Regions from separate parts of the Paeniglutamicibacter sp. ORCA_105 genome, predicted to be linked through region 2. Evidence: riboswitches for the same ligand, from Rfam matches in the RefSeq annotation. Region 2 holds a riboswitch; the other holds the start of a gene.
The links. A riboswitch is a leader RNA that binds a small molecule or an ion and turns the genes downstream of it on or off. The one in region 2 is predicted to bind guanidine.
Positions count from the first base shown of each region.

Region 1 (11,863 bases), on a different contig from region 2:
TGGCTGCTCTTCTTCACCAACCACGGCCGCGTCTACCGCACCAAGTGCTACGAACTGGCCGAGGCCGGACGCGACGCCAAGGGCCAGCACGTGGCCAACGTGATGGCCTTCCAGCCCGATGAGCACATCGCCCAGGTCCTTGACCTGCGCAACTACGAGCAGGCCCCGTACCTGGTGCTCGCCACCCGCAACGGCCTGGTCAAGAAGACCCGCCTGGCCGACTACGACACCAACCGCACCGCCGGGGTCATCGCCATCAACCTGCGCGAGGGCGACGAACTCGTCTCCGCGCAATTGATCAGCGAGACCGACGACATGATGCTCGTTTCCCGCAAGGGGCAGTCGGTGCGCTTCACCGCCACCGACGAGGCACTGCGCCCCATGGGACGCGCGACCAGCGGCGTCACCGGCATGAAGTTCCGCGAGGAAGACGAATTGCTGGCCGCCGACGTGGTCACCGACGATTCCTATGTGTTTGTCGTCACCGAGGGCGGCTACGCCAAGCGCACCTCCGTGGATGAATACCGCGTGCAGTCCCGCGGCGGCATCGGCATCAAGGTAGCCAAGCTCGCCGAGGACCGCGGCGACCTCGTCGGCGCGCTGATTGTCCACGATGAGGACGAGGTTCTGGTGGTCATGGAGGGCGGCAAGGTGGTCCGCTCGGACGTTTCGCAGGTTCCCGCCAAGGGCCGCGACACCATGGGCGTCATCTTTGCCAAGCCGGACAAGAAGGACCGCATCATCGCCGTCGCGAAGAACACCGAGCGCGGCCTCGGAGAGAACGCCGAGGAAGATGCAGTACCGTTGAACGCGGAAAAGACACAAGAAACGGCCTCCGAGGCCCTTCCGGGTGATGAAAACCCGGGAGGAACCGAGGAAAACCTTGGGCACGACGACGAGGCCACCAACGACGGAGGTAACGCGTGAGCACCCCGAATACGCCCCGCCCGGCGGGCGGCACTGGTGGTACCCGTCCCGCACCGCCACGACAGGCGCCCGTAGGGGCACAGCGCCCCGCCGGTGCGCCCCGACCAGGAACTGCGCCCAAGCCCTCGGCAGCGCAGCGCCCCGCAGGCGCACCCCGCCCCGGCGCACCCCGCCCCGGGGCACCGCGGCCCGGGGCACCGCGCCCCGCCGGCGCGGCGCAGGGACGCCCACAGCAGCTGGTCCGCCCGGCGCCCAAGGCCAAGGTCCGCAAGGCACGCCTGCTCATTTCCAAGGTCGACCCCTGGTCGGTGTTGAAGATGGCGTTCCTGCTCTCGGTTGCCCTTGGCATCGTTACCGTCGTTGCAAGCGTCGTCCTGTGGTCGGTGCTTGACCTGACCGGCATCTTCGAGGCCGTCAACGGGTTGCTGCGCGAAATCATCGGCTCCGAAACCGGATTCGATTTGATGGAAATCGCATCGCTGGGCCAGGTTGCCTCGTTTGCCACCATCATCGCCGTGGTGAATGTGGTATTACTCACGGCTCTGTCGATGCTCTCAGCGGTGCTTTACAACCTCTCGTCGACCCTGGTCGGCGGCATTGGCGTGACCTTGACCGACGATTAATTAGCGGAAACACGCCAAAGACGGCCCCCAAAGTCCTTGATAAAGGGACCTTTGGGGGCCGATTTGTTTCTTTGGTGGTTTCTCGGGTAAAGTTTTATCTCGTTCCCGGCGGGAACATAGAGGGCGTATAGCTCAGGCGGTTAGAGCGCTTCGCTGATAACGAAGAGGTCCCTGGTTCAAGTCCAGGTACGCCCACGGATTCCCTCGTCCGAACGATAGTTGAAAGGAAATCTCCATGCGGAAATTTCTGGTGTTGGTGGCAGTAGCCGCGGGCGTTATTGGTTATCGTAAGTACAAGGGATCCACGGCTGAAAAGGCCACCTGGAGCCAGGGCACCGATAAGGTATCCTGAATTCGGGGCAGGGCTAACCTGCCATGCAAGAAGTTGATGCACAACAAAATACGGGGACTTAGCTCAGTTGGTAGAGCGGTAGCTTTGCAAGCTTCAGGTCAGGGGTTCGACCCCCCTAGTCTCCACCGAAATAAAAGACCCGGAACGCCAGTTCCGGGTCTTTTATTCTTTAACACTCGCGCCCAGCCGGATCGTGAGCTTTGGGGGTTGTCGGCTCCCCCGCTGCCGCATTCGGTGGCCCGGCACGCGAAACCATAGAGTGGGCAGGTGACCTTTCTACTGGCCCTGGTGGGCGTCCTGGGAGTTGCTGCTTCAGGGCCGCTCATTGCCGCGTTCCCGGCGGTTCCCGCCCTCTCCATGGCCTTGTGGCGCAATGCCATAGGCACTGCCGTCATGGCCGTGCCCGCACTGGTGAAGGATCGGCGCGGTTTCGGCCGGCTGCGCCGCCGGGAATGGGGATGGAGCGCCCTCGCCGCCCTCTCGCTTGCGCTGCATTTCGCCTTCTTCATGACGTCGATCCGAATGACCACCGTCGCTGCATCCACAGCACTGGTGTGCCTGCAAGCTGCGTGGATAGCGCTGTTCCAATCCCTGCGCGGAACAAGGTATGGCTGGAGGGTCGGTCTGGGAGTGCTGCTGGCTTTCGCCGGCGTACTGGTGATCACGGGGTTCGACATCGGGTCGGGCACGGAGGCACTTATCGGTGACGGGCTGGCCCTCATAGGCGGCGTCCTGGCCGCCGCTTACACTCTGGCGGGGTCCAAGGCCCGCGCGACCATGAGTACCAGTTCCTACACCACTATCTGCTACGGGCTGACTTCTGTCCTGCTCTTGGTAATGTGCCTGCTGGCCGGCGAACCGGTCTGGGGATTCGACCTCAACGGATGGATCGGCATCCTTGCACTGGCTCTCTGCTCCCAGGTCCTCGGGCATTCGGCCCTGAACCATCTGCTGAGTTCGCTGGGCCCGCTCACCGTTTCCACCCTGATCTTGCTGGAAATCCCGGGGGCGGCCCTGCTGGCCGCATTGTTCCTGGGGCAGATATTGCCGGCCGGAACGGTGTTTGGGCTGGCGGTAATCCTTGTCGGCCTGTTCTTTGTCGTGCGGGGACAGGCGCACGCTCAGAGCAAGGCCCTCGTGGAACCGCTGACAAAGGAACAGGGCACCACCTGATCCATCGCATCCCGGGTTGCCGGATGCAGTGAAGACCACGTGCTGCCCTGTTGCTCTATGTCTGCCCGGGGCATCCGTTGCGGATGCCCCGGGACCGACCGAAACTACTTCTTGGTGCGGGGACCCGGCTTTGGCGCGGTGTCCCCATTGGAAGCCTCGGCTTCGGCGACCCTTGCTTCGCTGGAGTCCAGGCTTGCCTCTGCCTTGTGCTTGGCGGTGGTGGCCGCCTCCGAAATTTCCTCAGCCGATTCGGAAAGCTGCTTCTTGTTGTCTGCCACCGCTTCGTCGGCTTGAGCTGAGCTATTCTCCTTGGCGGCGGCTGCCGATGAGGCCACTTCGTCGCGGACTTCCTCCACGCTGGCGGGGACTTCCACCGGGCCGCTTGCGCGCACGGTGGTCGGTTCCACCGGTGCCGGGGTCTTCCACGGGTCGTCGATGGGCTTCGAGGCACGCCAAGCAGCCACGGCCGCTGCGCCTGCGGCGGCAATGACGGCTACGACAAGCCATCCCTTTTTCTTCTTCGCAGGCTTCTGCACCTTGTTCAGCTCCTTGCTGACTCGGCCCACGGCAGCGCTTGCGCTGTTCTGGACACGTTCGACGGTTTCAGGACTAGGCGTGAGTTTTTCGGAAACCTGGTGAAGCGCCTCGGGAACCCTGGCCTGCTCAAGCTTGCGCGTGGTGAATTCGGCCGCCTGACCGATCTTTTCGTTGGCCGCCGGCAGGTAATCGTTGAGAACGACATTGCGCGCATGGGTGAGGGCAGGCGTCGCCTTCTCGAGCGCCTCGTTCAGCGCGGGAGTGGCACGGTCAACGGCCTTCTGGACCCGGGGGGTGGCTTCGTCAATGGCCGCGGAGAGTCGTGGACCCACGCGCTCAAGGGACTCCTGGATCATGGGAGTGACCCGCGCGACGGTCTCCGAAAGCTCGTGGGCGGCCCAGTTCAGGCTCTCCTGGATCTTCGGGGATGCCGTCTCGATGCCCTTTTCTATACGAGGAACGGCCCACTTCACGGCCGTGTCCACCTTTGGAGCTGCCCAATCCAATGCCTGCTCGGCACCAGTGGCAACACTTTCACCAAAGTCTCGAGCAATACGTTCTGACTTCACAGTGAACCCCTTCGATCGTTTCGTAAGCTTCGTCCTAGCCTACGACCTACGATTGGCTTACAGCCATTACCTGACCGACCTATAAACAATCGTGTGGCCGTGTTCACTGAACGCGTAGCCATTCGCAACGGCGGTTAGAGCGCTCATGGAAGAATGACTGTATGACTGCAATCCCAACGCATACAGCCACCATCCACACCAACTTGGGCGACATCGTCGTGAACCTCTTTGGCAACCACGCCCCCAAGACCGTGAAAAACTTCGTGGGCCTGGCCACCGGCGAACAGACCTGGACCGACCCGCGCAACGGCGAGGAGAAGGTCAACACCCCGCTGTACAACGGCACGATCTTCCACCGCATTATCTCCGACTTCATGATCCAGGGCGGCGACCCGCTGGGCCAGGGCACGGGCGGACCGGGCTACCGCTTCGACGACGAGATCAATCCCGAGCTTGATTTCCGCGAGCCCTACAAGCTGGCCATGGCCAACGCAGGTATCCAGATGGGCCAGGGTACCAACGGTTCCCAGTTCTTCATCACCTCGATCCCGACCACCTGGCTGCAGGGCAAGCACACCATCTTCGGCGATGTCACCGACGAAGCTTCGCGCAAGCTCGTTGACCAGCTGAACGTCGTTCCGACCGACGGCCGCGACAAGCCGCTCGAAGACGTCTCCATCAGCAGCATCGACGTCACCGCACTCTAGGCCCGTGGTCCGGGCGCGGTTCATGCGCCTTTGACCGTCGAAGGCTCCATCTGCCGCCCCGCCGCATCGTCCCTCACCTCGCCCTGCAAGGTGAGGGACGGCGGCGGGACGGATGGATGGGGCCTTTTGCTTTTGCCCGGCACGCACGTCTTGCGACGTGCGCATACTCGGTCCCGGCGCGTGCACCGCCGCGCCTGTAATCCGTCCCGTGGCAACGGGGCAACGAACGTACTTACCCAGGAGCATCGATTCCATGTCATATGGACTGTCCAACCCGAACCAGGCCGCGCAGGCACCCGTCTGCCCCAGGCACCCCGACCGGATTTCGTATGTCACCTGCCAACGCTGCTTGCGTCCGGCCTGCCCCGAATGCCAAGTCACGGCGGCGGTAGGAACCCAGTGCGTGGACTGCGTGCGCGAGGCCAACAAGCAGTTGCCAAGCACCCGTACGGTCTTTGGCGGCAAGGCGACGGACGGCCGCCCCTTGGTGACTTATGTGTTGATCGCCATTAACGTGGTCGTCTTCGCCCTGCAAATGATACTGCGCGACTTCAGTGACTACGTTGTGTACGCAGGGCTGTACACCAGCCCGTATCTGGAACCCGAGCCGTGGCGCATGCTCACCTCGACCTTTGCGCACTCCACGACTTTCATTGGGCACATCGCCTTCAATATGTACGCGCTGTATATCTGCGGTCGCGTGCTGGAACCGATGTTGGGGCGGCTGCGCTTCCTGGCCCTGTACCTGGCCTCCGGTCTTGGCGGCTCCGTCGCCGTGCTCTTGATCACCGATCCACGGGTTCCCGTTCTGGGCGCCTCCGGTGCGGTGTTCGGGCTCTTCGCCGCGATGTTTGTGCTCCTCCGCGCACGCGGAGTCCAAACCATGCAGATCGTCATCTTGATTGCGATCAACCTGGCCATCGGCTTCATCATCCCTGGTATCGCGTGGGAGGCCCACGTGGGCGGACTGGTGGTCGGTGCTGCAACGGCAGCCGTCATGGCCCACGCGCCCAAGGGAAAGCAGCAGGCCCTGATGCAGTGGGCCGGCACTGCATTGTTGGTTCTGTTGCTATGTGCGCTGACTTTTTACGGTGCCGCAAACATTCGACTCTGACAGCCAAATAGGCCCGCTGGCCATAAAAGTTGTCCACATGGGTTATCCACACTGTTAATAACTCACAACCATGTAATTCATAAGAGACGGACCGGCTCCAGCGCCCGCGCTGACGCCGGTCCGTCTCGTTTGTGGATAGTTTTTGGCAAGTATTCACAATTTCATCCACACCTGTGGATAACTTAGTGCACAACCTGTGAAGTGTTGAGGGTCCGATTCGAAGGTCCGGCGGAGCGTACTTGTCGAAAATTTAACCGAATCCGTGAGATTGCGCGGAAATCCGGGCACTTCGAGGAGGGTTTCCCGTCCGTTGTCCACACGGCTTATCCACAGTGTTAATAACTTACGCACATGTAATTCACACCCCGCGAGGCCGCCCAAACCGCGAAATTGGCGCTCCAAAAGGTTGAACCCACAGCTTTGTCCCCACCTGTGGATAACTTTCGTGCACAGCATGTTACTAAGTTTCGCGTCCACTCCCCCGCCCACTTCGCCCTGTGATTAGTGGGGGAAAACTGCAAAAATGGTGCTCATCAGGTTTCCGCACCCACCGGGTGCATCCCCATACCGGAGAGTCCCAATGCGCCAGGATTGGATCCACCCCGAGCATGTCGCTGCGTGGGCAGCCTTGACCAACCGCTTGGCAGCGTTCGATGAAACCGGGGAATTCTACGAAGTCGAGGATCTGGCAGAGGAACTGGACGAGCCTGGAGTGGACCCCCCACAAGACACGATTGGACTCTGGGACGGCGATGCCATGATCGGGTTCGGCCAGCTCCGCCTCGGTGAGCAGCTGCGCGACGGCCGTGGGCGGGTTTCCATCGACGGGGGCATCGCACCCGAGTACCGCCGTCGCGGCCACGGGTCCGGAATCATGGACACCCTTGAATCAAGGGCAGCGCAGAAGATGGCGGAACGACTCCCCAAGATCGACTTCACCATCGATGTGTGGGGGAATGCCCCAGGCCATGGTGCTGGCGCCATGGCCAGGAGCAGGCGGTACGAGCCGGCACGCTATTTCCAGGACATGTCCGTGTTGCCTGACAGTTTCAGGCCCCGGGGACGCCCTGTGGCGGCCTATGGTGACGCGCGGCTGGTCGCATACTCTCCCAGCTTGTCCGAGTCGGTTCGGCTCCTGGACAATGAGGCCTTCGCCGATCATTGGGGCTCGACCCCGAAGAGTGTCAAGGAATGGGCGGCCATGACCGGATCCCGTTCCTTCCGGGGAGCGTACTCCCAGGTGCTGCTGCAAGCGGACGGCGGCTCGGTTCCGACCACGGCTCTCTGCTACGTCTTGGCGGCCGAATGGGTGCCGGGAGAACTGTACATATCTCGCGTGGGTACGGCACGTTCGTCACGCGGTCGAGGGTATGCGGCTTGGGCGCTCTCTAAGGCTGTTCAGACGGCATTTGACGCCGGTTATACAAAGGTGGACCTGTCGGTGGACGCGCAAAGCCCAACCGGTGCGGCGGGGCTGTACCGACTCTTGGGGTTTGAGCTGGTTCGGCAGGGGACGATGTATCGAAAGATCGTCCGGGCCCGTTGAATAGCTACGATGCACGGCGGGGCTCCAACCCGTTCTCAGCCAATGAGCGGGAACAGCAGCGAGATGGCCAGTACTGCCATGAGCGTCGCGATGACGGCATCTAGGATGCGCCAGGATCGGGGACTGGCAAAGAACCCACGCAAGTAGCGTGCCCCAAAACCCAAGCCGACGAACCAGAGAATGCTGGCTAGCGTCGCGCCCGTGCCAAAGACCCAGCGCCCAGGGTCGCCTTGGGCTGCGGCTATCGAGCCGAGGAGAATGACCGTATCGAGGTAGACATGCGGGTTGAGCCAAGTCAATGCCAGCGCCGTCAGGACGGCAGTGCGCCGCGGGGTTGGCGGCGTCGATGCGCTTGTGTCCATCCCCCGCGGGCTGAGCGCCCGCCGGGCAGCGAAGAAGGAATAAACGAGCAAGAAAGTGGCTCCACCGATCCGGGCCGCGTCAATAAACCACGGGGCGATCGACAGCAGGGCACCCAGTCCGGCGATCCCGGCAAAAATCAGGACGGCATCCGAGACGAGGCAAATCAGCACGGCAAGGCCGACATGTTCCTTTCGGATCCCCTGTCGCAGGATGAACGCATTTTGGGCACCAATGGCAACTATCAAGGAGAGGCCAGTGGCCAGACCGGATATAAAGGGAATGAACGTCACCAACTGAGATTAGGCGAACCAGCAAAGACGTGTCGAGCTAAAGATTCTTAGGGTCCATTAGGATTTCTAACTATGGACTTTTCCACGGAGCAACTACAAACGTTCAAGGCCGTGATCGACGCCGGAACCCTGGAGCGAGCGGCAGGACACCTGAACATCACCGCGTCGGCCGTCAGCCAGCGTCTCAAAGCGCTGGAAAAACGGGCCGGCAGTGTGCTGTTCATTCGTTCGCGACCGATTCGCACCACCGGCAGTGGGGACGTGCTGCTTCGTTTGGCCAGAGAGATCCAAATGCTGTCCACGGAGGCGCATCGCTCACTCGGATTGGACGCAACGCCCGACCATGTACCCCGGCGAACGGAACTCAGCATTGCCGTGAATGCCGATTCGCTGGCCGGTTGGTTCGCACCGGTTCTTGGAGGCCTGGCTGCCCAAGACGTCATGAACTGCGAGATCCTGCGCCATGACGAGTCCCATTCCACCGCCTTGCTTCGTTCGGGGCAGGTCATGGGAGCGGTGACGACGAAGAGCAACCCGGTGCAGGGATGCTCTTCGGTGTATCTGGGAACCATGCGCTATCAAGCCATGGCCAGTGCAGGTTTCATGGATCGCTGGCTCCCGGGTGTCGATCCAGGGGCCGAGCTCGCATTTGCGCCAATGGTGAGTTTTGATCGGACCGATGACTTGCAACGGGCGCTACTCCGAAAGGTCGTAGGCACGCGGATCGCCGAAACGCCTGCGGAGCACTTCGTGCCGGACTCGAGGACGTACGTGGCAGCCGTGGTCGCGTCGTTGGGTTGGGGCATGATCCCGGAGGTCCAGGATCCACGTGACGGATCGCTGGTATGCATCAACGAGGCGTGGACAAGCGATGTCGCTCTTTACTGGCAGCGGTGGAAGGTTCCCTCGGTGGCACTGGATCTGCTCACCGGTCTGGTGCTGGATGCTGCGGGGGCCGCCGGCCTGCGCCAGGAATTTTGAGGTTTCCGGCAGGAACGCGACCCGTGGTCCACCTCGGAACCAGAACGGCTCTAGCTTGTCCCGCCCGGAGGGCCGATGACCAGAAGTGCTGCGGTGATGGCCGCGACCGCGATTAGGCCAACAGCTGCCGCCAGCCAAGGGCTGCGTAGCGCCGTTGCCTGCAGTCTCTCGATAGGCCCCTGTGGCGCTTCCCCGCCAGGTGCCAGCCGCCAAGTGTCACTGAGCAGCCCCCGCCGCAACACTGCCCGTTCGAATGGCAGCGTGGCAAAGGGAATGACCGCCGAGACCAAGCCCAGCACGCCACGGGCTACACTCCAGCGCTCATTGGCCCAGACAAAGAGCGTCACCAGGCCGTAGGCGATGAAAACCACGCCGTGGACCATTCCAAAAATGCGGACGTAGATTTCCGGTCCAATTCCGTACTTGATGACCATGGAGATGATCAGCAACGCCCAGGTCACCATTTCGGCGGCAGCCAGGAATCCGTACAGGCGCTTCGGTGATAATTTTGGCGCGGCGGCAACGGAGGAAGAACCTCGGGTGAGATCGGGGCGAAGCATGGGGACTGGCATGCCTTTCTGGAAGTTGGTTTGTACGGTGCGTTTTCGGGCCCAGGCGAATTGCTAGGCTGTCCATGGCGCACCAGCGCCCCCGGACGAGGGAGCCGTACCCGGACAGCGACAAGACGGCCACCGAAAGGAATCGGTGCTTACGACATGTCGTGGATAGTACTTATCATCTCAGGTCTGTTCGAGGCGGTCTGGGCAGTTGCCCTGGGAGCCTCCGAGGGATTCACCAGGCTCGTCCCCACCGTGGTTTTCGCTGTGGGTCTCCTTCTCAGCATGGCCGGCCTGGCTTGGGCAATGAAGGAGATCCCCACGGGAACCGCCTACGCAGTCTGGGTGGGAATCGGGGCCAGCCTTGCGGTGGCCTACGGCATGGTCTTCGGCGGAGAGACCTTCAGCGTGGTCAAGGTCCTGCTGATGATCGGGTTGGTTGGCTGCATCGTCGGTCTGAAGGCCGTGAGCTAGCGCCACCCCGTGGTCATGAAGAAACCAATCATGGCCACGCCAAATCCGATCACGATGTTCCAGCCGCCGATGTCGGGGATCGGAAGCACGGTCTGGGAAATGTAGTAGACCATGATCCAGACCAGGCCGAGGATCATCAGGCCGAACATGACCGGTTTGTACCACTTGGGCAACGGCTTGTCATAGGTCTGGGAATGGTCGCCGTCATGTGGCTTGCGGTTTTTCCGACGTGTCTTGGATTCAGGCATTGCTGCTCCTCGAGTCTTCAGGCGCCGACACGATCCAACGAGTACGTGTCCGAACGGTAGGCTGGTCACTGTGTGTCGGCGAGGTTTTCTTCCCACCGCCACGCTTACATCCAATACTATCCGCTCAAACTGGACGTCACAGGGTTTCCCGGTGCTCCAAGTGACAGTGAGGGAAGTTCGCATGACACGATCCGCATTGCGGACGCGGGCAAAGGTCACGGCCGGCCAGCGACTCATGGGGATATTTGGCGAAATCCTCATCACGCTCGGAATCGTTATGTTGCTCTTCGTCGGTTGGGAACTCTGGTGGACCAACATCGATGCCGGTCGCACGCAATCCCAGCTGACCTCGGAATTCGTCCAGGATCTGGCGGACGGGGGAACCGACGCGTTGAGTGGGCCGGCAATTGCGGATGAAGATTTCGGTCCCGCGCCGATCACCGAGATCCCCGATGGGGAAACCTTCGGGATCTTCTACATCCCGAGATTCGGCAAGGACTTCGCCCAGCCGGTGACCAACGGTGTCGGAATGGATGTGCTCAACACCGTCGGCATCGGCCACTATCCCCAGACGCAGGCGCCGGGCGAGCCCGGAAACTTTGCCGTTGCTGCCCACCGCCAGACCCATGGCCAGGTGTTCTGGAACATCGACAAGTTCCAGGACGGGGACAAGATCCATCTCCAGACACGCAAGGGGTTCTACACCTACGAGTGGCGAGACACCGAGATCGTTCACCCCTCGCAGAACGAGGTGCTCCTGCCTGTTCCGAACCAGCCGGGTGTCGATCCGACGGCCTCCACGCTGACGCTGACCAGTTGCCATCCGCCATTCACCACCCGGATGCGCATCATCGCCTACGCGGAACTGGAGTCCTGGCGTCCAGCCGATGCAGGACCCCCGCAGGAAATCGCCAACCTGGTGAAAAAGACGATGGAAAACTAGGAACACCACACATGTATGCATGGATCTTCTCCAAACTCCCCGGACCGCTGTGGTTCCGCGTCATCTTGGCGGCGGCGCTGATCGCAGGCGTCGTATTATTGCTCATGACATATGTCTTCCCGTGGCTGAGCCAGTACAGTCCGTGGACCGAATCGACGATTGGCCTGATGCTGCTGTGACCACCCCCAAGATCCTGGTGATCGACAACTACGACAGTTTCGTCTACACGCTGGTGGGTTATCTGCAAGAGCTTGGCGCCGAAACCACGGTGATCCGGAACGACGACCTGTCCGTGGCGGAGGTCATCGAGTTGGCCGAGGCCCGCGACGGAGTCCTGGTCTCCCCCGGCCCGGGCACCCCTGCCGAAGCCGGCGTCTGCATCGAGGTGATCCAGTGGTGCGGTGCGCAGATGAAGCCCATGCTCGGGGTATGCCTGGGACACCAGGCCCTGGCAGAGGC
Region 1 is NZ_JBIXLM010000029.1:393-12,255, reverse strand. Features, by position in the region: gene gyrA (DNA gyrase subunit A) at 1-927, shown strand, start outside; gene ACIPUB_RS14135 (DUF3566 domain-containing protein) at 924-1,550, shown strand; tRNA gene ACIPUB_RS14130 (tRNA-Ile) at 1,672-1,745, shown strand; gene ACIPUB_RS14125 (DLW-39 family protein) at 1,786-1,902, shown strand; tRNA gene ACIPUB_RS14120 (tRNA-Ala) at 1,955-2,027, shown strand; gene ACIPUB_RS14115 (DMT family transporter) at 2,170-3,075, shown strand; gene ACIPUB_RS14110 (hypothetical protein) at 3,180-4,085, opposite strand; gene ACIPUB_RS14105 (peptidylprolyl isomerase) at 4,343-4,888, shown strand; gene ACIPUB_RS14100 (rhomboid family intramembrane serine protease) at 5,142-6,002, shown strand; gene ACIPUB_RS14095 (GNAT family N-acetyltransferase) at 6,583-7,548, shown strand; gene ACIPUB_RS14090 (LysE/ArgO family amino acid transporter) at 7,584-8,204, opposite strand; gene ACIPUB_RS14085 (ArgP/LysG family DNA-binding transcriptional regulator) at 8,274-9,182, shown strand; gene ACIPUB_RS14080 (DUF3817 domain-containing protein) at 9,233-9,742, opposite strand; guanidine-III (ykkC-III) riboswitch at 9,814-9,876, shown strand; gene ACIPUB_RS14075 (DMT family transporter) at 9,899-10,213, shown strand; gene ACIPUB_RS14070 (cell division protein CrgA) at 10,210-10,461, opposite strand; gene ACIPUB_RS14065 (class E sortase) at 10,643-11,404, shown strand; gene ACIPUB_RS14060 (hypothetical protein) at 11,416-11,583, shown strand; gene ACIPUB_RS14055 (anthranilate synthase component II) at 11,580-11,863, shown strand, end outside.
Region 1: linked by a shared signal. The riboswitch ahead of ACIPUB_RS14075 (DMT family transporter) and the one ahead of ACIPUB_RS02895 (multidrug efflux SMR transporter) in region 2 are both predicted to bind guanidine.

Region 2 (11,863 bases):
GCAGTTGCGCCGCACCGAGGCCCGGCTTGCCGCCAACGGCATCGGCCTCGAGGTGGACGAGGCGGCTGTCGGCTGGATCGCCGCCGAAGGCCACGAGCCGGAGTTCGGTGCCCGCCCGCTGCGCCGGGTGATCCAGCGCGAACTCGACGACCGGGTCGCCGACCTGTTGGTCACCGACGAGTTGGGCGCGGGAGGCACCGTGACGGTGACAGCCGACGAATCGGGCCTGCACGTTTCGGCCGGCCGGGAAGCTGCACTCGCGGCGTAGCCGGGAACGAAGACAAAGGGGGCGGGAAGAATCCCGCCCCCTTTGTCGCGTCTTCGGCCTATGCTGGGTTGTGTGGGGCTGGGGAGCCCCGCACAGGCACAAACCTTGGGGGTTAAATGCCACGCGAGAAAAAATGGAACCGCAATCCCTGGCCTGCAAACCAGGATCAGCGCCCGCGGAGCGGGAGGGTTCCACCATGGGTGCTTGACCAGGAAGCGCGCCGGGCGGCAGCGCTACAATCCCGCAACCGCGCCACCGGGCGAAAACGACCCGCCAGACGCCGCAGGTCCAGACCTGTTCGCCGCACATGGAACCTCGGACTGGTCATCACGCTGCTGGTTGGGCTCTACTACAGCCCCGCGATCCTGGACCGCCACATCATGCCGGCGCTCGTTCCCCTGCTTCCCTGGTCAAAGGTGCCGCCACCGGGCGTCGAGGCAGCCGCCGAACCACTGGGCAAGCCGCCGGCCGGTACCGGTTCCGGCGCGTTCCGGCTGCAGGAATCCCCGGACCCCCGGCAGGACTTCGTCGCCTACGATCCGTGCCGCCCCGTCCATTACGTGATTCGTCCGGAGAACTCCCCGGCCGGCGGCGAGGTCCTGATCCACGAGGCGGTCGCCGAGGTTTCGGCAGCCAGCGGCCTGCGCTTCGTTTATGACGGCCCCACGGCGGAGGGGCCAAGCAGGGAACGGGACAGGTACCAGCCCGGGCGCTACGGGGAGCGCTGGGCGCCAGTTCTGCTCACCTGGTCCGACCCTGAGGAAACACCCGGATTGACGGGGGATGTGGGCGGCCTGGGCGGAAGCGAATACGCCCACACGCCCGGGCACCCCTTCGTCTACGTGGCCGGACAAGTGATGCTGGATGCCCCGGGGCTGGTCCCGATCCTGGGATATCCGGGAGGTGCCGAACTGGTCCGTGCGGTCGTCATCCACGAACTCGGGCACGTCCTGGGACTCGACCATGTCGATGAACCGGACCAGCTGATGTACGGCGGCCGGAATGACCGGACAACACTGGCAGAAGGAGACCGGGAGGGCCTTGCCCTACTGGGCGCCGGCGCCTGCGTTCCGCAACTCTAAATCGACACCAGGAGTTGGATCGTTCAGGTGCCGCGCAACTGGTCCAGCGCCGCCTTCAGGCGGGTATCGGCATCGGCGGCTACCTCGCGAATGGCAGGATTGCCACTAATGCGGGACAGGACCTGCGCGTCAATGGCCTCTATCGTGGTTTCGGTCGCGTCCAGTGCCCTGCGGACCACCACGTTGCACGGCAACAAGGCCCCAAGTTCGGGCTCGGTGAGCAATCCCCGATTGGCCAGATGCGGATTGCACGCCCCAAGTATCAGGTAATCGCCGATCCGATCGGCCGATTCGGCGCTGATCTTTGCCGTCAGGACGGCGCGCACATCGATTTCGGTCAGCACCCCGAAGCCCTGGCGCCCCAGTGCATCCTTGGTGCGGGCCACTGCTTCCTCCCAGTCCAGCGAAACCGTGATGCTGTGCGTGTAGCCCATGTCAGTGGTCCTCTCGCTCCCCCAGCGCCGCGCGCGTCGGGTTGCCGGTGTTTGCGGCCCAGCCTAGCCGCGATCCAAGACGCTGTCTGCCCCTCGACCAACAATCACCACGCCCGGCACTGCCTGGGGGTTGTTCGATTCATGGCACCTGTTCCGTGGCGGTGTTTCGTTCCACAGGCACGAAGGTTTCCGTGGGTCCAGGGTTGCACATTAGCCAGAAATCGTAGTCGAACCGTCGGTTCGGGTCCCCCACGACGAACCATGCAGCCATGATTCGCCGGCACTCAAGAGCGTTGGTGCCATTGCGCCATAAGGCAAACCTGGCAGCGACATTGATTTGGTGGGGCGATGCAGCACGTCCCACCCCCAAGCATTCATAGTGATCCATAGCTTCTCCCCCAAGGAAACGCCCGACAGTCCCCCAAACCTATGCTCCTCCTGGCGAACCAGGCAAGGGATGCGTGAAAACTTCGCACAACAGGCGAGCATCCGGGAACCGCCGGACCCTTTACGGCCCATCGAGGTTGCGATGAACCGAGCTCAGGCGTGAAGGGACTTGAGGCCAACAACGCCGCCGATGATCATCAGCAGAAAGAGCACTTTCAGGATCGAGATCGTCTCGGTGCCGGTGGCCATCGCGTAAACGACCGTCAGCGTCGCACCGATTCCGACCCATACCGCATAGGCGGTACCGAGTGGCAGTTCCTTCATCGCATAGGCCAGGCCGGCCATGCTCAACACTAGTCCCACGGCGAATACAACGGTGGGCGCCAACCGGCTCAACCCTTCGGATTTGCCCAACGCGGTGGCCCAAACGGCTTCTAGAACGCCGGAAACAATGAGAATAAACCAAGACATGACTGACTCCTCGCGGGCCGTCTTGTCGCACACCGGGTACGGCACCCATCGTCCGGAACCCGTGTCATGAGGGTTCTTCCCAGATTCGCACACATCGCAGCTCCGGGGCAAGGCGGACGTGGAGCCGGAACGCCCGCATAAACAGGGCTCCCCGCGGTCACCGCATGTTCACCGGTGCGCCATCTTCGGTTGGTGAGGGTCGGGGAGGATGGGGTCGCGCGCCGCTCCCCCGGCCGCGCCAATCCAACACCGCACCGTGAGGCAAAACATGAAGAAGTCCCTGTCCGCTGCCCTGGCACTCGCCGTTCTGGCCACTCCCCTGTTGGCCACACCGGCCGGCGCCACCACCGCACCGGCCAACAGCACCGTCGGCACCCGCGACGCCCAGCCGGGCTTCCGCGTGCTGCCCTACCTGCAGAACTCGAAGTCCGACGCCATGACCATCAGCTGGATCAGCGAAACGGCCGACCCGGGAACCTTGGCCGTCGCCGGACCGGGCATCGGCAACGGCAAAGGCCAGGGCGCGGGCAACCAGCGGGTGATCACCTCGGCCCCGAAGTACATGCCGCTGATGGAATACACCCAGAAAGAACTGGACCAAAGCATCAGCGGCCTGGTGAAGGGTTCCTGGCTCAAGGCCAACACCAACTACAAGCACACGCTCACCGTCGAGGGACTGAAGGCCGGCAAGGACTATAACTACACCGTCGACCAGGGCGGCAAGCGCCATGAGGGCACCTTCACCACCGCACCCGACGCCGAGGCGTGGGAAGACCTGCGGCTGATCGCGTTCTCCGACTCCGAGACCGAACCCATGGGCCGCGTCGAGCACCGCGAGTGGGAACTGAACCCGGTCAACGGGTACACGCCCGAATCCGAACAGCGTCCCGGAACCGACTCCGCCTGGGCGCAGAAGTTCGGCTCCACCACCCGCTACGGCGACTTCACGCTTCGCTACCCGCTCAACCAGGACACCGCGATGCGCGAAAACATGGCGGCGATCGAGGCGGCCGACCCGGATTTGATGCTGATCGCCGGCGACCTGGTCCAGGGCGCGGGCTACCAGCCTGCCTGGGACGAATTCTTTGGCTACTTCGCCGGCGACCACGGCGACCTTGCCTCCAACGTCCCGCTGGTGACGGCGCTAGGCAACTGGGAGACCTATGCGGGCATCAACGGCGGCTATGGAACCCCGGAAGACCAGTCCCCGGCAGTGATCTCGCGCAACAAGTACCTCTCCTACTTCGACAACGACGGGGACGCCGCCAACCCGGCGGCCAAGGGCTCCTACTACCGCACCGACCACGGGCCGGTCACGGTGCTCACCCTGGACTCGACCAACGGCGAACCTGACGAGAACACCAAGACTGGCACCCTCTCCGGCGAACCCTTCTCCGGCGACGATTCCAACCTCACCGCGGAGAACCTCTCCACCGACACCCCGGGCGAGTTCACCGACGCGGACTACGACAAGGCCTACACCGAACTATTCGCGGGCACCACCACGGAGGATTCAGACCTGCCCAACATGTCGGTCGGCGGCGAGCAGTGGAAGTGGACCGAGCAGCAACTGGCCGAGGCCCGCGAACAGGGACAGATCGTCATCGTCCAGTTCCACCACGCCGCATACTCCTCGGGCGTGCACGGAACGCCGCCGAACCACGAACACGCGGACAACCAGTCCGGCACCGCCATGCGCGCTTACTCTCCGCTCTTTGAGAAGTACGGGGTGGCCACGGTGCTCTCCGGCCACGACGAGATGTTCGAGCGCTCCTGGGTCGACGGTGACGGCGACGGGCAGGGCTTCCACTCCTACGACGTGGGCGTCGCCTCCGACGGGCTGCGCGGCGAGCAGCTGGTGAAGAACGAGAAGGGCGAGTATGAGCCGCTGCGCTTCAACACCCACTCGAAGTGGTCCGCCGCGGCCAACCAGCCCGAAACCTGGGCCACCGACGAGAGCGGAACCCCGCAGCTTCTTGACGGCGGCCTGCACTATGGCCACCTGCAGATCGACATCGCCCGGCAGGGCGACGGGGCGAAGATCAAGCTCAGCCCGGTCTACCTCTTCCCGGTCCTGGACGAGGACTACAACCTGGTCAAGACCGAACGGCGGATCTACGACGACGTCGTGGAATTCGCCGTCGGCGCCGACGGCACCGCCAAGAAATAGCCGGATTCAACCATGAAGCCCCGGTGGGCAACGCGGCAAAAACGCCGTGTTGCCCGCCGGGGCTTCGCTGTGGGTGCCTTCCGGCCGCCTACAGTCCGGGCGAGACCTGCTCACGGACCTGCTTGCGCAAGATCTTGCCGAGCATCGAGCGCGGCATCGCCTCGATGGCCACGATCCGCTTGGGCACCTTGTAGCCCGCCAGCTGTCCGCGGCAGTGCTCGCGCAGGCCTTCCTCGTCCAGTTCTGTCCCGGGCTCGAGTTCCACGGCGGCAACCACCATTTCCCCGCCGCGTTCCAACGCCTTGCCGAAGGCGGCTGCGTCGCGCACGTCCGGGTGGGCGCGCAGCACGGACTCGACCTCGGTGGGTGAGACGTTGAAGCCGCCGGTGATGATCAGTTCCTTGGCCCGGTCCACGATCGTGGTGAAGCCCTCGGCATCAACCGTCACCACGTCCCCGGTGCGCAACCAGCCGTCGGCGGTGAGCGTCTTGGCAGTCTCCTCCGGGTTGTTCCAATAACCGGCGAACACCTGTGGGCCTTTTAGCAGCAACTCGCCGGGATTTCCCTGGGCCACCTCGATCGACGGGTCATCCAAGTCCACGACCTTCATGTCCGTCGAGGGGAACGGCACCCCGATGGTCCCGGTGCGCCGGGTCGGGTGGAAGGGGTTGCCCAGGGCCACCGGTGAGGACTCGGTCATCCCGTAGCCCTCCACCAGCAGGCCGCCGGAGACCGATTCCCAGAGTTCGACCACGGCATCGGGCAGGTTCATGGCCCCGGAAATGCAGTACTTGGCCGAGCGCAGCGAGATGCCCTTTTCCTTCGCAGCCATGGCCGTGCGCTCGTAGATCGGCGGGACCGCGCAGTAGACGGTTGCTGGGGACTTCTTCATCGCCGCCAGGACCAGGTCCGGGTCGAACTTCGGGAAGAGCACCAGCAGACCCTGCTTCTTCACGCCGAAGGTCAGGTACAGGGTCATGCCGAAGGCGTGGAACATCGGCAGGATCGCGTAAAGGATTTCCTTGCGTTCCTGCGCCCCGGCCATCCAGGCCTCGCCCTGCAACGCGTTGGAATACAGGTTGTAGTGGGTGAGCATGGCGCCCTTGGGGTGGCCCGTGGTCCCGGAGGTGTATTGGATGACCGCAAGGTCCCCGACCGCCGGGCGCGGATGGGCGGCATCGATCCGCTCGGCCTTGAGCAGGTCCTTCCAGGTCATGGTCCCCGGGGCGGGGGCGGTCAGCGCCGCCTTGGATGCGCGGAGCTTCTTGAGCGGCAGGTTCAGTGCCAGACGCTTCACGGCGGGGAACGCCTCGAGCAGGTTCACCGAGACGACGGTGTCGATGCGCACGTCCTTGGGGAACTGGTGCACCGATTCGGCCGCCTTGTCCCAGGCGATCACCACGCGGGCCTGGTGGTCCTCGAATTGGTGGCGCAGTTCGCGCGAGGTGTAGAGCGGGTTGTGCTCCACGACCACCGCGCCCAGGCGCAGCACCGCGTAGAACGCCACGACGTGCTGCGGGCAGTTGGGCAGGATCAGCGCGACCCTGTCTCCGGCACGGACTCCGAGTAGGCGCAGCCCCTCGGCGGCGCGCTCCACCTGCTCTCCGAGCTCGCGGTAGCTGGTGCGCTTCCCGAAGAACTCGGTGGCCGGGCTGTCCCCCGCCTCGGCGACGGAGCGCTCGAACATCGCGGTCAGTGATTCGGTGGGGAGCTCGATCTCGGCCGGGACGCCCGGCTGGTAGTTCTTGGTCCAGGGGTGCGCGGCAGTATTCTCCATGCTCCCATCATGCCGCTATTGGTTGACCGGGAACGACTCGGCGGATTCTCAGGCGTCGACGAAGATGGCGAACGGCGGGGTTTCCAGGCCGTCCGCAAGCGCCTCGGCCGGGTTGGATCCCAGCGCGAGGATGGCGTTGTTCTCATCGACGTGCACCACCGAGGGCTTGAAGGCGCGGGCCTCGGCATTGGTCATGGAGGCATAGGTGATGATGATGACCAGGTCCCCGATGTTGACCAGGTGCGCAGCTGCACCGTTGATGCCGATCACCCCGGATCCGCGCTCCCCGGCAATCGTGTAGGTCTCCAGCCGGGCACCGTTGGTGACATCGACGATCGAGACCAGCTCGCCGGGCAGGATGTCCGCGGCGTCCAGCAGGTCGGCGTCTATGGTGATGGACCCGACGTAGTGCAGGTCCGCATGGGTGACGGTGGCGCGGTGGATCTTGGACTTGAACATGGTTCGCTGCATAGGGGGGATCTCCTGGAGGGGGTTGTGCAGGGGTCGGCATTCAACCTTGGATGCCCGCCCCGGGCCGCCGGCTTGGTGCAGTGAGTGTTCCGGCGCCTAAGACATTGTAGACGCGCCGGCTTCCGGTTGTCTGTGACTTACTTCGGATGCCCCGTGCGGCCCAGAACCTTGAAGTGCTGCCCATATCCCGCGGCTCCTGCGAATACAGCCGCCTCAGTCCGTGGATTGCCGGAGATGCAGGTTCGACGTCGATTTGCACTCGAGGACGAATTTCATGGTGTTCGGTACGGCGATCAATCCACAACGCATTGTTTACATAGTGAGCTTCAACCCATACTATGGGTTGAGTGGCGTGGCGCAGGTCACCCTTTACGTAGGCTTTCCCCTCCTTCACGATCGGATCAACTCATGTCAGAAACTGCGATTCTGATCAACACCGCGGTGGCCGTCTTGGCCACCGTGCTGTTGATCGTGAGATTCAAGGTCAATCCCGTTATCGCCCTGGTCTTGGGTTCCTTGTACCTGGGCCTGTCGACGGGACTGGGTATCACCAAGACGATCGAAACCATCACCGGCGGCTTTGGCGAGATCATGGTCGAAGTCGGGTTGCTGATCGCGTTCGGCGTACTGATGGGTTCGATCCTGAATGAGACGGGGGCCATCCGGCGCCTAGTGGAACACCTGCTGCGCGTGTTCGGCCCCAAGGCCCTTCCCTACACCATGGCTCTGGCCATCGGCACAGCACTGCAGTCGATCTTCCTTGACGTGCTGCTGGTGATCTCCGCGCCGCTGGCCCGACGCATGGCACCGAAAATCGGCAAACTCGGCACGGCTCGCATGGCCGCGGCCATGGCCATCGCGCTGGAGTGCGGCATCGTCTTCATGGTTCCCGGCGTTGCTTCGCTGGCCCTGGCCGGCCTGCTCGGGGTGCCCCTGGGAAAGATGCTGATCTTCGGATTCCTGGTCGTCGTACCTACCATCGTTGTCTCCATTGCCATCATGACGTTCCTGTTCAAGCGCGGATTCTGGAAGTCGGACCGCGACGAGCAGCACATCTTCGAAGAAGAGGACTTCCCGCAGGCCCAGCCAAGCCAGTCCCACGGCCCCGACGCCTACGGAATTTCCTCCACCACCGCAGGATCCGCGCCCGAGGGCACCCGGCCCCAGGCGAACCCGGGCTCCGTGGTCGTGGCCGAACACACGCCCCGCGAAGCACCCCTGCTCCTGCTCTTCACCCCGCTATTGGTCTCGTTGGCACTCATTGCCGGCGGCGCACTGGTGGATATCCTCGGTGCGGAATTCGCCCCTCTGCAACTGGTGGGAAACCCAGTGGTCGCGCTGCTGATTGGCCTGATCGGCACCACTCTGGTCGGCCGCTACACCGTCGGCCAAAAGAGCGTCGAGAACGCCATTGCCTCGGGCTTCAAGGAAAGCGGCCAGATCCTGCTGCTCACCGGTGTCGGCGGTTCCCTCGCTGCAACCGTCGCGGCCGCGGGGCTCGGCGACATCCTCGGTGGCTTCTTCACGGCGAGCGCGGTGGCCCCGCTGCTGGTGGTCTGGGGAATCGCCGCCATCCTGCACATCGCCGTCGGATCCGTGACCCTCTCCGCCATCACCGCGGCGGGCCTGCTCGCACCGATCGCACCGGCCCTGGGAATCGACCCCGTGCTCATTGCCCTGGCTGCCGGTGCCGGCTCCCTGTTCATGGTTCACGTCACCTCCAACACCTTCTGGCTGCTGCAGTCGCTTCTGGGCCAATCCGTCAGGGGAGCGCTGAAGACCGTCACCTTCGGGGTCTCCGTCGCCTCGGTCGTGGCCATGCTCGTGGTCCTGGTCCTGTCCATCTTCATCTAGCCACCGTCACACCCAAGGAAGTCCCCCAATTGCCTGAAAAAGATATTGCCCCACTGGCCGGAGTCCGGGTCCTGGAACTCGGAAACTACATTGCCGCCCCGACCGCCGGACGCCTGCTGGCCGATTTCGGCGCCGAGGTCATCAAGGTCGAGCGCCCCGGAACCGGCGACGAGCTGCGCAACTGGCGGCTGAAAAAGGGCAGCGTGTCCATGCTCTACCGGACAATCAACCGCAACAAGAAGTCCGTGGTGCTGGACTTGCGCAGCGACGCCGGACGAACGGCCGTCCTGGACCTGGTCAAGCAGTGCGACATCCTGCTGGAGAACTTCCGTCCGGGAACCCTGGAGAAGTGGGGCTTGGGCCCCGAGGTCCTCAATGCGGCCAATCCCGACCTGGTAATCACCCGGATCTCGGCTTTCGGCCAGACCGGCCCGCTTTCCGAACGCCCTGGATTCGCGGCCGTCGCCGAGGCCTTCAGCGGATTCCGCAACCTCGTCGGGGACCCGGACCGCGCCCCGGTGCGCGTCGGCGTCTCGATCGGCGACTCCATCGCCGGCCTGTACGCGGCCTTCGGTTCGGTCATGTCGCTGTTCCAACGCGAAACCCGCCGCGGCACCGCAGTGAAGGTGCCGCTGGCCGAACGCGTCATCGACGTGGCCCTGCACGAGGCCATGTTCTCCATGATGGAGTCGCTCATCCCCGACCTCGGCGCCTACGGAGACAGGCGCAGCCGGGTGGGCGGACGCATGGAGGGGATCGCCCCGTCCAACGCCTACGTCTGCAAGGACGGTGCCAGCATCGTGGTGGCCGGCAACGGCGATGCGATCTTCCGCCGCTACATGGAGACCATCGGGCGCCCGGACCTGGGCAACGACCCGTCCCTGCAGTCCAACGCCGAGCGTTGGGAACGGCGCATCGAGCTCGACGCGGCCATCGGCGTGTGGACGGCAACGCTGCCCTCGGTTGAGGCGCTTCGGATGCTCGACGCCGCCGGCGTCCCCGCCGGACCCATCTACACCGCCGAAGACATCGTCAACGAACCGCAATACGCCGCCCGCAACATGATCCAGTCATTCGACGTCTCCACGGGCGAGGAAATCCTCGAGGGCGTCGGGTTCCCCGGCATCGTTCCGGTCATCGGCGGCACCTCGCTGCCAATCCGCACGCTCGGCCCGGACCTCGGCGAACATACGCAGGAGGTGCTCGGCGGCCTGCTGGGCATGGACGCCGACGAGATCACCGCAGCATCAAACCCCGAGAGGACCCTGGCATGAACCACACCCTTGAACCCCGCGCCGTGCTGCGCGACGTGACCCTGCGCGACGGCCTGCAGCTGACCGGCAAGCTGCTGTCCACCGAACGCAAGGTGGAAACCGTGCGCGAAATGCTCCGCCTGGGCGTGCCGGAAATCGAGCTGGGCTCCATGGCACGGGCGGACCTGGTCCCGCCCATGGCCGACACCCTGGAGGTCGCCGCTGCATTGACCGCCGAGGAACTGGAGAAGTGCTGGATCTGGGTCGCCACCCCCGGGCACGTCGCCAAGGCAGCGGCGGCCGGCATCCGCAACTTCCAGTACTGCCTCTCCGCCTCCGACGCCCACAACCAGGCGAACATCGGACGGAGCACCGAGGCCAGCCTCGCCGCCCTGCCGCAGGCCATCGAGTACGCCCGCGCCGTGGACGGCAGCATCCAGCTGTGCATCGCCACGTCCTTCACCTGCCCCTTCGACGGGCAGGTCCCCGAGCAGCGGGTCCTGGACATCGCCAACGACCCACGCGCGGAAGGCACCTGCGACATCGTCATCTGCGACACCCTGGGCCAGGCGGTCCCCGCCCAGGTGGCAAGCCTGATTTCCCGGGTGCGCGACGAGACCCCGGCACGGCGCATCGTCTACCACGGCCACGACACCTGGGGCCTGGGCGTTGCAAACACCCTTGCCGCCATCGGCGCCGGAGCCGGTGTGGTGGACGGGGCCCTCGGCGGGCTGGGCGGCTGCCCGTTTGCCCCAGGGGCCAGCGGCAACACCTCCAGCGAGGACATCCTCTTCGCCACCCGCCCCGAATGGCTCGATCCGCGCAGCTTCGCCGGCTTGGTCGAACTCTCCGAGGACTTGCTGGAGGAACTGGGCGAACCCAACCGCTCGAAGTCGGCCCAGGGTGCGCGGTCCAATGCCGCGGCCTTCGACTGGGTCATCGCCTCGGACCGCGTCCCTTCGTGCGAGGGTTCCCTGTAGTGGGGGCACGGATCCTGCTAACCACGCCGGTGCCGGAGCCCGCGCCTTCATTGCTTGCCGCGGCCGGCGAGCTGACCGTCCTGGATGCACCGCCCACCTACGCCGAACTTGATGCGCTGTGCGCCAGCGGGGAATTCGACGTGGTGCTCACCCAGCTGCGCGATCTGGTCGATGCGCCGCTGCTCGCCCGGGCTCGGATCAAGGGAATCTCCAACTACGCCGTCGGCCACAACAACATCGACGTTGCGGCCGCCACCGAGCACGGCATCGCGGTGGCCAACACCCCCGGGGTGCTCACCGATGCCACGGCGGACATCGCGATGCTGCTCATCCTGGGCACCGCGCGGCGCGTCATCGAGGCGGACCGGCTGGTCCGGGAGGGACGCTTCACCGGCTGGGAACCCGAGCTCCTGCTCGGCTTCGACGTCTCGGGGCGCACCCTTGGTCTTGCCGGGTTCGGGCGCATCGCCCGGGCCACGGCCCGCCGGGCACTCGGATTCGGGATGGAAGTGCTCTTTGCCCCACGCCCGCCCGGCGACCGGGTGGTGGGACCGGAGGAGCTGGGCGAGTTCGCCGGCAAGGTGCGCCAGGTTCCCTGGGACGAGCTCGTGGCCTCCAGCGACTACCTGTCCCTGCACGTGCCGTTGAACCAGGACACCCGGCATCTGGTGGACGCCGCGGTGCTGGAGCGGATGAAGCCCTCGGCCATCCTCATC
Region 2 is NZ_JBIXLM010000004.1:17,984-29,846, reverse strand. Features, by position in the region: gene ACIPUB_RS02910 (ATP-dependent Clp protease ATP-binding subunit) at 1-268, shown strand, start outside; gene ACIPUB_RS02905 (matrixin family metalloprotease) at 469-1,350, shown strand; gene ACIPUB_RS02900 (DUF302 domain-containing protein) at 1,374-1,784, opposite strand; gene ACIPUB_RS02895 (multidrug efflux SMR transporter) at 2,325-2,642, opposite strand; guanidine-III (ykkC-III) riboswitch at 2,654-2,721, opposite strand; gene ACIPUB_RS02890 (metallophosphoesterase family protein) at 2,911-4,812, shown strand; gene ACIPUB_RS02885 (long-chain-fatty-acid--CoA ligase) at 4,901-6,589, opposite strand; gene panD (aspartate 1-decarboxylase) at 6,638-7,060, opposite strand; gene ACIPUB_RS02875 (GntP family permease) at 7,469-8,914, shown strand; gene ACIPUB_RS02870 (CaiB/BaiF CoA transferase family protein) at 8,944-10,188, shown strand; gene ACIPUB_RS02865 (hydroxymethylglutaryl-CoA lyase) at 10,185-11,147, shown strand; gene ACIPUB_RS02860 (2-hydroxyacid dehydrogenase) at 11,147-11,863, shown strand, end outside.